Regions from separate parts of the Lysinibacillus sp. FSL L8-0126 genome, predicted to be linked through region 3. Evidence: riboswitches for the same ligand, from Rfam matches in the RefSeq annotation. Region 3 holds a riboswitch; each other region holds the start of a gene.
The links. Region 3 has a riboswitch for S-adenosylmethionine ahead of MHI34_RS12240 (methionine ABC transporter ATP-binding protein). Riboswitches for the same ligand answer to the same signal wherever they lie in the genome.
Positions count from the first base shown of each region.

Region 1: it holds a riboswitch for S-adenosylmethionine, as region 3 does, so the genes downstream of both, MHI34_RS06290 (methionine ABC transporter ATP-binding protein) here and MHI34_RS12240 (methionine ABC transporter ATP-binding protein) in region 3, are expected to answer to the same signal.
Region 2: it holds a riboswitch for S-adenosylmethionine, as region 3 does, so the genes downstream of both, MHI34_RS08820 (cyclase family protein) here and MHI34_RS12240 (methionine ABC transporter ATP-binding protein) in region 3, are expected to answer to the same signal.
Region 4: it holds a riboswitch for S-adenosylmethionine, as region 3 does, so the genes downstream of both, metK (methionine adenosyltransferase) here and MHI34_RS12240 (methionine ABC transporter ATP-binding protein) in region 3, are expected to answer to the same signal.

Region 1 is NZ_CP152028.1:1,313,687-1,317,887, reverse strand. It holds gene MHI34_RS06305 (M20 family metallopeptidase) at 1-14, opposite strand, end outside; gene MHI34_RS06300 (MetQ/NlpA family ABC transporter substrate-binding protein) at 27-887, opposite strand; gene MHI34_RS06295 (methionine ABC transporter permease) at 935-1,597, opposite strand; gene MHI34_RS06290 (methionine ABC transporter ATP-binding protein) at 1,587-2,612, opposite strand; SAM riboswitch class I at 2,720-2,828, opposite strand; gene MHI34_RS06285 (CaiB/BaiF CoA-transferase family protein) at 3,083-4,201, opposite strand, start outside.
Region 2 is NZ_CP152028.1:1,808,292-1,812,492, reverse strand. It holds gene MHI34_RS08830 (helix-turn-helix domain-containing protein) at 1-227, shown strand, start outside; gene MHI34_RS08825 (hypothetical protein) at 351-749, shown strand; SAM riboswitch class I at 845-951, shown strand; gene MHI34_RS08820 (cyclase family protein) at 1,040-1,777, shown strand; gene MHI34_RS08815 (DedA family protein) at 1,820-2,416, opposite strand; partial or broken gene MHI34_RS08810 (Cof-type HAD-IIB family hydrolase) at 2,517-3,290, opposite strand; gene MHI34_RS08805 (DUF2225 domain-containing protein) at 3,627-4,201, shown strand, end outside.
Region 3 is NZ_CP152028.1:2,506,377-2,510,577, reverse strand. It holds gene MHI34_RS12250 (MetQ/NlpA family ABC transporter substrate-binding protein) at 228-1,076, opposite strand; gene MHI34_RS12245 (methionine ABC transporter permease) at 1,147-1,815, opposite strand; gene MHI34_RS12240 (methionine ABC transporter ATP-binding protein) at 1,805-2,833, opposite strand; SAM riboswitch class I at 2,917-3,020, opposite strand; gene MHI34_RS12235 (thioredoxin family protein) at 3,077-3,388, opposite strand; gene MHI34_RS12230 (TOPRIM domain-containing protein) at 3,403-3,744, opposite strand; gene gcvH (glycine cleavage system protein GcvH) at 3,836-4,201, opposite strand, start outside.
Region 4 is NZ_CP152028.1:2,639,003-2,643,203, forward strand. It holds gene pckA (phosphoenolpyruvate carboxykinase (ATP)) at 1-1,142, opposite strand, end outside; SAM riboswitch class I at 1,532-1,650, shown strand; gene metK (methionine adenosyltransferase) at 1,908-3,104, shown strand; gene MHI34_RS13075 (gamma carbonic anhydrase family protein) at 3,282-3,794, opposite strand; gene MHI34_RS13080 (alpha/beta hydrolase) at 3,929-4,201, shown strand, end outside.

The DNA of each region.
Region 1 (4,201 bases), 1.2 Mb from region 3:
AAAGTTTTGCTCATATTTATCTCCCCCTATAGTCCTTTGCTTTGTTTTATTAACTCATCTTTTGATAAATCAACAACAATAGATCCTCCATTTGTTTCTGCCTCGACTGCCTTCATTACGTCTTCCTCATGATACAGCTCGACAATTCTCTGATATGTTTTATTATCTTGATCATCTGCTCGTGCAGCAAAAATGTTCACATAAGGTAAGGCGTTTGGATCGTTGGCATCTTCAAGATAAATGGGGTCCTTTACGGGATCAAACCCAGCTTGTCCAGCAACTCCATTATTAATAACGGATGCAACTACATCTGGTAATACACGTGGTGTTTGTTGAGCTACAATCGGTAAAATGTCTAAATCTTTCGGGTTGTCGACGATTTTACTTGGGTCACCGAAGAGACCAAAATCATCTGCCAATTTAATTAAGCCAGCTGATTCTAATAATCTTAATGCACGAGCCTGGTTGGAAGGGTCATCAGGGATAGCAATTTTGTCACCTTTTTTAATTTCGTTAACATCCTTCACTTTCTCTGAATATATTCCCATTGGAGCAATAACAGTAGCACCAATTGGAACTAAATCGACATTATTTTCTTTAGTAAATTGTGTTAGAAACGCGATATGCTGAAAGGAATTAATATCAATTTCTTTATTTGCTAATGCCTGATTCGGCAATGTATAGTCAGAGAACTCAACAAGCTCAATTTCAATCCCTTCCTTTTTAGCTTTCTCTTTTAAAATCGGCCATACTTCACCATCTGTTCCAGTTACACCAATCTTTACTTTTTCTTCTTTTTTAGCATTATCTGTAGCTGAATCAGACCCACAGGCAGCCAATGCTAATACGGCTGTTAAAACTAATAAAATACTAAACCACTTTTTCATTATTAATCTCCTCTTTCGTTGTTTTATTCAAATGAAAAATGTCCTTCTTACCGTCGCATAATTTTTCTTGATAGCTTATTCCCAATCCACTGCGCAATTTGTACAAGAATAATAAGAATAATAACGGTCACAAGCATGACACTTCCATCAAAGCGTTGATAACCATATGTCATTGCAATATGACCTAAACCGCCTCCGCCAACTGTACCAGCCATTGCAGAGAAATCTATTAAACCGACTGTCACAAACGTTAAGCCTAAAATTAACGGTCCAAGTGCCTCTGGAATTAATACAGTAAAAATAATTTGTAGAGGACTTGCTCCCATTGCCTTTGCGGCTTCAATTACCCCAGGGTCAATGCTAACTAAGTTATTCTCTACTACTCTCGCAATACCAAATGATGAGGCAATCGTCATCGGAAAGATTGCTGCCCACGTACCAATCGTTGTTCCAACAACCATTCTTGTTAATGGGCTAATGGCCACTAGAAAAATAATAAATGGAACTGGGCGAATAATATTAATTAAAAAATTTAACAATTGAAACACGAATTTGTTCTCTAAAATATTTCCTTTTCGTGTCACATATAGTAGTAAACCTATTGTTATACCAAGAATAGAACCGAAGATAAGGGTTATAATAACCATTAAAATCGTTTCACCCGTAGATTCAAAAATACGGGGCCAAAAAGTCGTCCAATCAACCTTCATTGAATTTTACCTCCTCAACAGTTACAATGTCTTGTAATTCAGTAAGAACACTAGGTATTTTATCGCTATGTCCCTCAAATGAGACGAGCAAGTTCCCATAGAACTTCTCCTGAATTTCTCGGACAGAGCCATAGACGATATTAACGTCCACATCAAATTTTCTTGTTACGCGAGAAAGGATAGGATCGCTAGCAATATCACCTTTAAAAATAACACGGTATAAATTTTTGCCGCCTTTTTTTCTCCATTCCTCTAATAGAGATGCAGATGGTCGATCTTGCTGAACCGATTGAATAAACCGTTGAGTCGTTAAATGCTGTGGATTTGTAAAAATATCAAAAACTGAATTAGATTCAATTACTGCTCCATTTTCCATGACTGCTACTCTGTCACATATTTGTTGGATGACATTCATCTCATGTGTGATTAGCAAAATAGTGATTCCTAAATCCTTGTTTACTTTTTTGAGAAGGCGGAGAATTTCCCCAGTTGTATCTGGATCGAGCGCTGAGGTTGCTTCATCACAAATTAATATATCAGGGGAGGTAGCAAGCGCCCTCGCAATGCCAACCCGCTGTTTTTGGCCTCCAGATAATTGCTCAGGGTAATCGTTCGCTTTTTCTGTAAGACCAACAAAACTAAGAAGTTCTGCAACTCTTTCATTAATTTCTTTTTTAGGCACTCCCGCCAGCTTAAGTGGATAGGCTACATTTCCAGCTACCGTTCTTGAGGAGAATAAGTTGAAATTTTGAAAAATCATGCCGATTCTTCTTCTCAGCTTTCTTACCTCTTTTGGTGTGAGCGAATTAATATCAACACCTTGTACTTGAACAGTGCCATGGGTTGGACTTTCTAATAGATTCACAAGTCGCAATAATGTGCTCTTTCCTGCACCACTAAATCCAATAATTCCAAAAATCTCTCCCTGCTGAATGGAAAGAGATACATCTTTCACTGCATTCACTTCACGATCACCAAATTTAAAGGTTTTCGCTACATTCTGAAATTCAATCATTTACTTGCTCAACTCCCTATTTAAAAATAAAGAACAAAAAGGACCTTCCTTTTGTTCTTATCGATTAAGAAAAAAGGAAGGTCCCCACTATTGAAGAAACTACTTCCTTCTCATCTTTCAAATGTAAGTACATTTGCAGGAATTGGCACGGTATTATGTTAATAACCCGCTGCCGAGACTTCATTGGGCCTGTCCCTCAGTCTCTCTGGATAAGAAGAAATTATCGTATTTAATTGTCTGTTAAGATTTAAACAATACTATAATGCTTGATGAATTATATGTCAACATTTCTTTTAAAAAGTTTTATTAGAAAAATAAATCCATTTACTGTTATAACAGCAGGAGTACATTGGTAGCTGCGTTTTTTCTAGTGAAATAATTTATGCTTATGTTACTGAGGATGTCAATGAGCAGGCAGCCATAAAAAGGTTCAATTTGAAAATTGCCTACTTCCAAATTGAACCTTTCCGTTATTCTAAAACGCCCTTTTCTCGTAAACTAGCAATTTGTTCATCATTATAGCCAAGTGCAGTTAATACTTCTTCATTATGCTCTCCAAGCTTGGCACCGACATACTTGTACTCAGGCTCAGTGCCATCAAATTTAAAGGCAGAAGCAATTTGCTGTTGCATGGTGCCATCGCTTTTTGGAATATCGACGATCATGCCGCGAGCCTTCAACTGTGGATGCTCACATGCTTCTGGAAAAGTGAGTACAGGCTCTACACAACCTTCAAAATCCTCGTTAAATACCTCAAGCCATTCCTCATATGTCTTTGATAGAAAGGCATCATGAACAGCCTCTTTAAAGCGTATTTGCGTATAGTAAGAATCATTAAAGGTATTATCAATCAACTCAGGAATGTCGAGTGCTTCACAGAGCAGTTTACGAAATTGAGGTTCTAAGCTACCGACAGAGAAGAAGCGTCCATCTTTTGTTTTGTAAAAATCATAGTAACTGCCTCCGTTTAAAATTTCTTGCTCTGGCTGTGGTACACGACCACCCCCAATAAACGCAGCACCATACATAGCATTCAGCGAAAAGACAGCATCTGTCATACTAATATCTATGAATTGTCCTTCGCCTGTTTTTTCACGATGAAGGGCAGCAGCCAGTACCCCAATTGCGGCATGCATTGTCCCTCCAGCTATATCAGCTAGTTGAACTCCCATGGAGACAGGCTTTTTATCCTTATGGCGTGAATAATCGAGTAAGCCTGCTAAAGATAAATAGTTATTATCGTGTCCAGGTCGATTGCTATAAGGTCCAGTTTGTCCGTAACCAGTAATCGCACAATAGATAACCTTTGGATTTATTTCCTTTAGAGCTTCATAGCCAATGCCAAGGCGTTGCATGACACCAGGCCGAAAACCTTCGATAATAACGTCATACTCTTGCACCAGTGATTTTACAATGTCTATAGCCTCTGGTGATTTAAGATTTAATGTAATTGATTTTTTAGATCGATTTAAATGTTGATGAATGTAAGCCTCATGATCTTCATCATAGGGAGGCATAATTCGTGTTAAATCAACGCGCTTTGAAGATTCAACATGGATGACATCTGCTCCTAAATCAGCAAAAATCAT
Region 2 (4,201 bases), 700 kb from region 3:
TTGATCAATTGCTGCAATTAGATGCGGATCATTTATTTATTACTTTTGATAAACAACATTCCATTTACGAGAACGAGGAGCGTACGATTTTAAAAACTTCTATGTGGAAAAATCTAGCTGCAGTTAAAACCAACTGTGTATATGAAGTGGATTTTTTAACATGGATGAATTACGGTATTCTGTCTCATAGTAAAAAAATTGATGATGTCTTACATGTTCTCGGCTAAAAGAGGAAGCTCACTTTGGCTTCCTTTTTAAATGATTAGGACAGACATTGCACTGCAAAATAACACCTAAAGACGTTTAGCTACATAAGATAAGATATCAGCTATAGGATAGGAGGAATTACATTGTATTACAATCCTTATCCGTACTTTGTTCATCCTTATCATTACCCAACGTCGCCACTTGCCCAGCAGCTTGCCGTTAGACCTATTCCTCAACATTTGGCAATGCCGAACACTACCCCCTTTCCACCTGTCGACACACATAAATTAAAAATGTCAGCTACACGGATAAAGGCGATCATGCAACAGGCTCAATTGCTTACGGATAAAATTGATAGCTCTCAACAATTTGCACATGATCTAATGAATGCTGCACAGCTTTCAAATAAAACAGAGGTTGATAAATTAATCACATCAACAGGCATTACGATGAAATTTGATGCAAATTATACACCAGACAATTTCAGAATACGTCTTATGGATAATGGTTGTTGTGGCATAACCATAAATTTAAGTTGGTAAAAAAATTTACCCTTATATCTCTATCGAACTTGTAAACTATAAAATTCTATGCTAAAGTGTTTTTATTATTATTTCTGAAAATTCTTATATCACTTTTCTTATCGAGAGAGACGGAGGGATTGGCCCGATGAAGTCTCAGCAACCAGCTCAACAGTATGGTGCTAATTCCAATTGGCAAAATTTTAAGCCTGAAAGATGAGAAGAAGAACTACCGTTGCTTATTCTGGAGTCCTCTTCTAAGGGGACTCTTTTTTATGTTCTACTAATTTTAACAGAAAGCAGTGAAATCAATGTCAAACCAACTTTTACAAGCATTACAATTATTAAAATCAAAACAATGGGTTGATTTAACACATACATTCGGCCCTAATTCCCCACATTTTTTTATGTTTGAAGATGCTAAATTTGAAACATTATTCTCTCATGATGACGGGTTCTTCGCACAACAATTCACGTTCCCAGGACAATATGGCACACATATCGACCCACCCATTCATTTTGTGCGAGACTCCCGCTATCTAGAAGAATTAGAACTAAAAGAACTAGTTCTTCCTCTTGTCGTCATTGATAAATCACGAGAAGCTGCTAACAATCATGACTTCTCGCTAAGTGTGCAAGATATTTTTGATTTTGAAGCACAACATGGAGTAATTGAAGCAGGTACCTTTGTAGCGCTACGTACAGATTGGAGTAAGCGCTGGCCAGATAAAGAGGCATTTAGTAACCAAGATATGGATGGACATAACCATATACCAGGCTGGGGCTTAGAGGCATTACAATTTTTATTGAAGGAACGTCAAATAAGTGCACTTGGCCATGAAACATTTGATACTGATTCAGCCGCTGATTTTCACAAAAATGGTAAGCTAGATGGCGAATACTTCGTGCTTGAACAAAACATCTATCAAATTGAGTTGATGACGAACTTGGACAAGCTACCTGCGAAGGGGGCAATTATCTTCAATATCGTCCCTAAGCCTGAAAAGGCATCTGGATTCCCTGTACGCTCATTTGCTATTTTGCCATAACACAAAGGTCTGTACGATTCATATGTTGAATCATACAGACCTTTATTTTCGTATATTTCTTTTTTTGAATAGATAGTAAACGATGAGCATTACGAGGCCAAACAATAGGATAAGATAAATACTATAATGGGATAAATAATAACCAACAAACCGCCACTTCTCCCCAAGCATCCTCCCTAACGTTATAAATGTGAAAGTCCAGATAAATGCCCCTGTATAGGCAAAAAAAGCAAACTTTCTATATGGATAATTATTAATTGCCGCAATATAGGCTGTCAGATGCCGTACACCAGGTATAAAATAGCCTATTAATAATAAAGTTGGCCCAATTTTAGTAAACAGTTGTTTTGTAAAATCAATTTTTTGCTCCGTAATATGAATTTTGGGTCCATATTTCTGCAATAATGGTAAGCCAAAACGATAGCCGATATAGTAGCTTAAGGTAATACCGCCAACTGCACCAATCATTGCACTTACTAAAGCGGGAATGTGTTCAAGGCTTTCTATATAAACACTGTAGCCAACATATGTTAGAAAGACCTCATCAGGTAGTGGCAACCCAACAATTCCTCCAATTAGGATCACGATAATACCCAAATACCCGTAATGTTCAATTAGAGATTGCACATGATGTGCCATATAACACCCCACCCAAAATTTATTAAAACGCATTGATTAACAAGTTCCTTCAATAGATCTAAGAGAACCTGAAGCATCGACTTTAAGACCTTCAGCAGCTTTATATCATTTGAAACTGCCGTAAAGCAAAGTCAATACCACCTTCAGTGGAACTCTTTGTAACAAAATTCGCAACTGCTTTTAGAGCTGCGCTACCATTTCCCATAGCGATACCTAGCCCTACATGCTCTAACATATCAATATCATTATCCCCACCTCCAAAAGCAATAGCATTCTCAGGACCAATGTTAAAATGGTCTAGTACCGCTTCAACAGCTATCGATTTGGCAACATCCTGCTGTAATACATTCACAATATAAGGATGCTATCGCTGCCAAAATATATGCGGAAATTGGCTAGCATATCTTTTTTCAGCCTCCTCATCTGCATATAGACACATGAGAAAAACTTCTTCATCCACAATTTTTTCATTCACAACCGGAAAATTTCGTAAAGATAGAGTTGCCTGCATCGCATTGAAAGCAGCTGGATGCTGAATGCCATTCATCGATAGTTGCTCTGTAAAAAATGTGAGGCTATGCTGCTGTTCACGTGCAAAAGCTTGTACATTTTGAACAATATCTTTAGCAATAGGTGTTTTATGTATGATTAAATCCTTGTGTTTCACATATGCCCCATTTGCTGTAATAAAGGTTTCAATCCCTAGCGCTTGTATCTCCTGACACATCGATAAAGGTCTTCCTGTAGCCGCTACAAGGTGAATTCCTCTCTCCTGCAAAAGTTGAATGGCCTTCTTTGTGCTTTCTTCCACACAGCCATCCTCGTAATTAATCAGTGTTCCATCCATATCAAAAAATATGATATTATAATTCATCTTAAGCCGCCTTTATAAAACAGTACTTTAGAATCACAAACATTTAATTCATTCCTTATACTTAATGAAAAGTATGAAAGTATTTTGACAAACTTTCAGCAAACTCTATAACTTACATTAACAGCACCGATAAATACTATTACAAGCATAGATTTAATGACAATTAACTATAAAACAGATGAATATTTTTATTTTAATAATTCTAAAGGAGTATACCAAAGAACACAGAATTGTTAAAATAAAAGATATCTACTTAAATACATTGAACGATAAACATTTACGTATAAATAGAGCAAAAGAAACAAAATTTTAGAGCCTGCAAAGGAGTTGATTCTTATGGCATTTAACATTTACTACTATGAAAGTAGTGTAGATTGTAAATTTTGCAAAAAGCATTTTACAACTTATAAAGTACGCCCTAATCGATATAAAATCATCGAGGAGCAAACAGATTTCATGCCTGTTTATGATGGCTTAAATCCTTTGCTGTATGAGGTTGCTGTTTGTCCCCATTGCGGCTATGCCTACCATAAGTCTATGACACGGACATATGGACCTTTCATGCAACTCATTGATGAAATTTACATTAAAGAGCTCCAGAAGCCGATGGATATTTGTCAGGAACGTACAATCGATGATGCCATTGTCAGTTTTAAGCTTGCTTATTTGGTATCACGTGCTTCCATGGAGGAATCCCTTTTAATGGCGAATTTCGCCTTGAAAATTGCTTGGCTTTATCGTTTAAAAACCGATGAGGAATCCGAAAAGCGTTACCTTTTTGCAGCTAGAGACTTTTATAGTAAATCCTTTGCATCCAATCAGGAGGGTGGAGAAAGAATCCAGTTTTTACATGCTGAATTAAGCCTTCGACTCGGTGATATTGTAGAAGCTAAAAAAGGATTCTCACGTTT
Region 3 (4,201 bases):
ATGTAATTTAATAATATTTGTGCAATAATGTTCATCCTATTTAACAAATAATTTCAGAATTACTTTCTAACTCTAAAAAAATCAACACTAAATTATGTTAATTATTGGTAAATCAACATTTTTTAATAATTGCAATAAAAATAACCCCCTCAAGTACCATTAATAAGCGATACTTGAGGGGGCTAATAAAAAAGTAAGTGAGTTAGATCACTCACTTACCCTTTGAATTATTGTACTGGTACTACTGCACCTTTCCATTCTTCTAAAATGAAGTCTTGGATTTCTTTAGAAGTTAATACTTCTAATAATTTTTTAATTTCTGGTCTTGTTTCGTCGCCTGCACGTACTGCGATGATATTCACATACGGAGATTCTTTGTCTTCAAGAGAAATAGCATCTTCGATTGGATTTAAACCATTATCGATCGCAAAGTTAGAGTTGATAAGTACTGCATCGCCCTCATCATTTTCATACATTTGTACAAGCATTTCTGGTGCAGTATTCGCATCAAATTTAAAGTTTTTAGGATTTTCTTCAATATCCTTTATTTCTGCTGCCGTTTTATCAATACCTTCTTTTAATTTAATTAAGCCTTTAGCTTCCAGTAATGATAGCATACGACCGTGGTCTGATACTGAGTTAGAAAGTAAGATTGTTGCGCCTTCAGGCAGATCTTCTAAAGTTTTATATTTTTTTGAGTAAATACCGATTGGTTCAATATGAACGCCACCAGCATTCACGAAATCATAGCCATTATCTTTAATTTGTAACTCCAAGTATGGAATATGTTGGAAATAGTTTGCATCAAGTGTTTTTGAATCTAGATCTTGGTTTGGAAGAACATAATCTGTATAAGTTTCAATTTCAAGGTCGATGCCTTCTTTAGCTAAAATTGGTTTTGCTTTATCTAGGATGACTGCGTGTGGTGTATTAGAAGCACCTACTTTTAATGTTACATTGTCTTTACTATCTGTTTGATCAGATGCTGAATTGGCATCTTCCTTTTTATCTGTACCACAAGCTGCTAATGCTAGTACAAGTATAGATAAAAATAATCCTGCTAATAACTTTTTCATTTATGACACTCCCTTTTATTTGTTTCAAATATGTTAGCGGTTAGAACCGGAATAACCTCTTTTAGTCTTACTAACGTTTATCGATCTTCACCGTTATGAGATCACCAATCCATTGAATGATAAATACAACTACTAAGATCAGAATAGTTGCCATTAATGTTACATCTTGGCGGTTTCGTTGGAAGCCGTCTAGGAAAGCTAAGTTACCAAGACCACCTGCACCGATAATCCCTGCCATTGCAGTATAACCAACGAGGGCAACAGCCGTTACAGTAATCCCTGAAATTAGTGCTGGTAAAGATTCAGGGATCAGTACTTTCCAAATAATTGTGGATGTTTTTGCCCCCATTGAACGGGCTGCTTCAATGACACCTTTATCTATTTCACGTAACGCAATCAATACCATACGAGCGTAGAACGGGGCTGCACCAATAATTAGAGCAGGTAATGCCGCATTTGCTCCCCGAATCGTACCAAGTAAGAATTTCGTAAATGGAATTAATAAAATAATTAACACGATAAATGGGATGGAGCGGAAAATATTAACGATTGAACCCGTTAAAAAGTTAACCATTTTATTAGCCCATAGCTGATTAGGGCTTGTTAAAAATAGAACGATCCCAATGACTAACCCAAGAATAAATGTGACAACTGTAGAAATTGCCGTCATGTACAATGTTTCATACATAGCTTGCCACATATTTTCCCAGTCTACGTTTGGAAAAAGATTAGTTAGCATTTGCGATCACCTCCGTTTGTACTTCGACTGTATTTAAATAACGAAGGGCTTCAGCCACATTTGTTTTCGAGCCATCAATTTGCACAATCAGTGTACCGTATGCACCGTTTTTCGTTTGCGAAATATTACCATGAACAATGCTTACTTCTACATCAAATTGTTTCACAAGATGTGAGATAACCGGCTGCTCGGTCTTTTCACCAACAAAAATCAGTTTGACAAGTTGTCCAGTTGGATAATTTGTTTTGATTTGTGCCACCGTATCCTGTGTTTCCTTTGTATCCGTAATCTGAGATACGAATTTTTTAGTAATAGCCGCTTGTGGTGCTTGGAAAACTTGCAATACCTCACCACGTTCCACTATTTCGCCTGCCTCCATGACCGCTACACGATGACAAATTTTGCGGATGACATGCATTTCATGGGTAATCAAAACGATTGTTAAGCCTAAACGTTCATTGATATCAACGAGTAAATCAAGAATGGCATCCGTCGTTTCAGGATCGAGTGCGGAAGTCGCCTCATCACATAGTAAAACCTCTGGATTATTCGCTAATGCACGGGCAATCCCTACACGCTGCTTTTGTCCACCAGAAAGCTGGGATGGATATGCCCTGTCACGTCCCTCTAGACCAACAAGTGCAATTAATTCCTTTACTCGTGCTTCACGTTGAGCCTTTGAAACACCTGCTATTTCTAGAGGAAATGCAATATTTTCGGCAACTGTTCTAGACCAAAGTAAATTGAAATGTTGGAAAATCATACTTACCTTTTGTCTAGCTGCTCTAAGCTTTTGCCCTTTAATCGATGAAAATTCTTGACTGTTCACCGTTACTGTTCCTGTTGTCGGTTTCTCTAAACCGTTTAATAAACGAATCATGGTACTCTTACCAGCGCCACTATAGCCGATAATGCCAAAAATTTCACCTTTATTGATGGTAAGGTTGACGTCTTTGACTGCCGTTAATTCGCCATTTGCTGTTTTGTACTTCTTCGTAATATTTTGAAGCTGGATCATAGCGAATACTCCTTTTCTCATATAGAAAACCCCTTCACTCACAGACAAGTAGAAGGGGTCACGTATAATAACGTTAAACCGTTCTCTCATCTTTCAAAGAAAAATCTTTGAGTGATTTGGCACCTTTTCACTTTGTGATGGTTGCCGGGCTTCATAGGGCACTTCCCTCCGCCACTCTTTATAAGAGTTCGATATATTTAATGTTTTAGTAATATATTTGATACTTTACCACGCTAGTAAAGTTCAGTCAATTGATTTTTTTAACAATTCGTATAAAAATGGTACGGATTGAAAAGCATAAATCTTATCTGTCACTTTTCCGCCATCACTAACAAGTAAACACGGAACACTTTCAATTTGATGCTCAACAGCAACATGCTCTAAAAAATTTATATTCGCTTTACCTATTGGTAGCTGTGGCAGTAATTGTTCAATAATGGCCATCATTTTAGATGCCACTGCACACGTTCCACACATCGGTGTATATAAATAAAATGCAGCTTTCTGTCCCGACTGTTTAGCCGTTTCCCACTGCTCTTTTGACCATTCTTCCATTTCCTCACGCAACCTTACAAAATATATTCATTATGGATTGAAAAATGTGCACGCAGTAATATCATCGCTAACACTTTTCTTGGTGTCGTCTCTACTTCCTTATAGGTTGGCATTGTACGTAAATGCTCTGCCTCTGGATAATGTCTGTCCATTAATGCACGCAGCTTATCGCCTGAAGTATCTGCATCAAAAAAAGTAAATAGCTCACAGCTCTCATAGGGATCGAGCAGCTCTTCTAATTGATGCACACCAATTGTACCATTCGTACATAGTATTGTAACATTCTCATTTAAAATTGGCTCAATTTGTAGCTTATCTGAGCGTCCTTCTACTATTAAGCATTTTCCCTCGAACATTACGCCACCTCCATTTAGACATACCCACTTATAAGTCATTATATAACAAAAAACGCCGGTAGTTTCCGACGTTTTTCGATTATAGCTTGTCTTATTCAGCGATCATTTCTTCGTATTGCTCTGCTGTCATTAGTTTTTCAACTTCTGATGCATCAGCAGGCTCCACAACGATCATCCATGCTTTTTCATATGGTGATTCATTAACGAATTCTGGGCTATCTTCTAAATCTGCATTTACTTCAACTACAGTACCTGAGATTGGTGCATACAATTCAGAAACAGTTTTAACTGATTCTACGCTACCGAATGGATCATCTGTTTTGATTTCGTCGCCAACTTGTGGAAGCTCAACGAAAACGATATCTCCTAATTCAGATTGTGCGAAGTGAGTAATACCAATACGTACTTTTCCATCTTCTGTTTTTACCCATTCATGTTCTTCAGAATAACGTAAGTC
Region 4 (4,201 bases), 130 kb from region 3:
CGTTCAGTTCCAGCAAGCTTAGAAGTGAAACCGCTTAGGAAGTGATACATTGCTTGCTCTTTTGTTAATTTACTGATTGGAGGTAATACGCCAAACGCATCAGCTGTTAGGAAGATGATTGTTTTTGGATGACCTGCAACAGAAGGATCAACAATATTTTCGATGTATTGGATTGGATAAGCTACACGTGTATTTTCTGTTAATGAACCATCATCATAGTCACAAATACGAGTTTCTGGATCAACAGCTACGTTTTCTAAAACAGAACCGAAGCGGATTGCATTGTAGATTTCTGGTTCTTTCTCAGCAGAAAGGTTGATTGTTTTTGCATAGCAGCCACCCTCAATGTTGAATACACCATTATCAGACCAGCCGTGTTCATCGTCACCAATTAGCTTACGATCTGGATCAGCGGATAATGTCGTTTTACCAGTACCAGATAGACCGAAGAATAATGCCACATCGCCAGCTTCACCAACGTTTGCTGAACAGTGCATTGAAAGGATACCTTGCTGTGGTAATAAGTAGTTCATGATACCAAAAATAGATTTTTTCATTTCACCAGCATATTCAGTACCACCGATTAAGATCATTTTCTTTTCAAGTGATACTATGATGAAAGTTTCAGAAGCAGTACCATCAACTGCAGGGTCTGCTTTAAAGTTAGGAGCAGAGATGACAGTGAAGTCTGCAACATGAGAAGCTAATTCTTCTTCAGTTGGACGGATAAATAATTGATGAGCAAAAAGGTTGTGCCAAGCGTATTCATTAATTACTTGGATGCTTAATTGTGAATCTTTGTCAGCACCTGCGAAGCCTTTAAATACGAATAACTCGTCACGTTCTTTTAAATATTTTATTACTTTTACATATAAGTTATCGAACACTTCAGAAGAAATCGGTTGGTTGACTTTACCCCAGTCAATTTGATCTTTTGTGCTTTCTTCTTCTACCGTATATTTATCTTTAGGTGAACGACCAGTGTATTTGCCAGTTTCTGCACGAACTGCGCCATCTACTGTTAACATTGCTTCACCACGAGATGTAGCTTTTTCTGCTAATTGTGGTACTGAAAGTTGAACATTAATGTTACCGCCGTTTAATAATTCCTTCAGTTCGTTTGCAATTTCTACTGAATTCATCGATTAAATACCATCCTTTTTTATAGTATTCCCTTGATTTAGAGGGATTTTTTCTTAATTTCAAAAATAGTATAACACAATTGCTTAAATAATCTATACTAATTAAGAAATTATTTTAGAGTTTTTATCACTTTTCAATAAACTGACAAAAAATAATGTTTTTCGAGTAGAATCCGATCAATCCTACTGTAATTAGGCGCAAAAATTGAGCCACACATATGTTACCACAAGTAGCTAGGTATGTTGTAGGGATTAATTTGCTTCTATTTACATCATCATCCAAGTATGAAAAGTTTTTGTGTAATCAGTTCCTTCCTTTCTATACAGTAATACATAAGAAAATATTTGACAACGTTCAACCTTTTCAGTAACATGAAAATGAACGGATACTCTTATCCCGAGCTGGTGGAGGGTCAGGCCCTGTGAAACCCGGCAACCTGCATGTTTTATTTCACAGCATGCGTTGGTGCCAACCTGATGCAAGGGAACATCCCTTGAACGATAAGAGTGAAAGGTTACGAAGTCATTATTCCTTTCCTCATGTGCAGTAACGTGAGTAAAGGATTTTTTTATTGCTAAAAAAGAATGTAAAGGTAAGTATATGTAGTTCTTTCCTTATTATAATGACAGATCTTTCGAAATCCTCGTGTTAAAAGCAGCAGTAACGGCTTGAGAGTTCAATCCTTAGGAGCGGACTTGACATGGGTAATGAGTACCGTATTCATACACAACTACTTTTTGTAAGAGTAATAGGAGGAAAACCAAATGACAAACCGTCGACTGTTTACATCAGAGAGTGTAACAGAAGGACATCCAGATAAGATTTGTGATCAAATCTCGGATGCCATTTTAGATGCTATTTTAGCAGAAGATCCAAATGCACGTGTAGCGTGTGAAACAACTGTCACAACAGGATTAGTATTAGTAGCAGGAGAAATAACTACTTCTACTTACGTTGATATTAAAGGTATCGTTCGTGATACTGTAGCAGAAATTGGCTATACACGTGGTAAATATGGCTTTGATGCTGAAAATCTAGCGGTGCTTGTAGCTATTGGCGAACAATCGCCTGATATTGCACAAGGTGTTGACCAAGCTTTAGAGGCTCGTGAAGGCTCTATGACAGATGCTGATATTGAAGCAATTGGTGCTGGTGACCAAGGTCTAATGTTTGGTTATGCATGTAATGAAACACCTGAACTAATGCCATTGCCAATCAGCTTAGCACATAAATTAGCACGCCGATTAACAGAAGTTCGTAAATCAGGTGAATTAGCGTATTTACGTCCTGATGGAAAAACACAAGTAACGATTGAATATGATGACAATAATGTACCTGTGCGAGTGGATACAATTGTTATTTCAACACAACATGATGAAGAAGCAACACTTGAACAAATTCAAGCTGATCTGAAAGAATTTGTTATTGCACCCGTTGTGCCAAGTGAATTATTAGATGCAAACACGAAATACTTTATTAACCCGACTGGCCGTTTTGTTATCGGTGGACCTAAAGGGGACGCTGGTTTAACAGGACGTAAAATCATTGTTGATACATACGGTGGTTATGCACGTCACGGTGGTGGCGCATTCTCTGGTAAGGATGCAACAAAGGTAGACCGTTCAGCGGCTTATGCGGCACGTTATGTAGCAAAAAACATTGTAGCAGCTGGCTTGGCAGAACGCGCTGAGGTACAACTTGCCTATGCGATTGGTGTGGCTCAACCAGTTTCCATTGCGGTTGACACATTTGGTACAGGTAAAGTGAAAGAAAGCGCAATCGTAGAGTGGGTACGTGAGCTATTTGATTTACGTCCAGCAGGTATTATTAAAATGCTAGATTTACGTCGTCCGATTTATAAACAAACGGCAGCTTATGGTCATTTTGGTCGTACAGATTTAAATGTACCATGGGAACAAATCGATAAAGCAGATGCTCTACGAGAAAAGGCACATCTATAAACTATTGAGCTAAAGTAATGAAGACATTAGAAAATTATTCTAATGTATTAAAAAGGAAAGGGGCAATATTGTCCCCTTTGTTTTACAAAAAATCCCTCGCTACGATCCGTGAACATTTTGGTTACACGGAAATGCGAGGTATTTTTTTCGTTAATATTGAATTTTTGTGTATATTGTTTACTTCTGAAGGGATTTATAATATTGTCCTTTTTCTGCATATTCGCGCACGATACGTTCCATATCCTCTTTATCTTCTGCATTTAATTCACGGACTACTTTTGCCGGACGACCTAATGCTAAACTATTCGGAGGAATGACTTTACCAGGAGGTACTAGGCTTCCTGCCCCAATAAATGCACCCTCTCCAATCTCTGCCCCGTCTAATATAATGGAGCCCATACCAATTAAAGCATTTTTGCGAATTGTACAGCTATGTAAAGTGACTTGGTGTCCAACTGTTACCTCATCTTCAATAATTAGCGGAAATTTTGGGCTTTGATGTAAGCAACAAAGATCTTGGATACTGACACGTTTCCCAATAATGGTTGGGGAAACATCACCACGAATGACCGTATTAAACCAAATGGTTGTTTCAGCACCAATTGTTACGTCGCCCGTAACAGTTGCGTAATCAGCAATGAAGACAGATGGATCGATCTTTGGCATTTTATCTTTAAATGGATAAATCATGAAAATCGCCTCAATTCTTTCTATAATGTAGTATTATCGTATCAAATACGCAACTTTATGGAAATATAAAATTAAAATGAGCTATTTATTTCGATATAATCAATGTGTAATTATTTTTTAGGAGGACTATGTGAATGTGGAAATGGGAAGCTGAAGGACAAGCAAAGGCTGTGATTGCTATAGTTCATGGTGCATATGAAAATCACCGATGGTATGCATGGCTGATAGAGAAATTAAGATTGGAAGGCTTCCACATAGTCATGGGAGATTTACCTAATCATGGCGTGAATGCAAGGTTTGCTCGTGTCCATGATGAGGACTTCAAATTGTACAATAAATATACAAGAAATCTGATTGAGAATGCTTTTTCATATAATTTACCAACTTTTGTAATAGGACATGGGCTT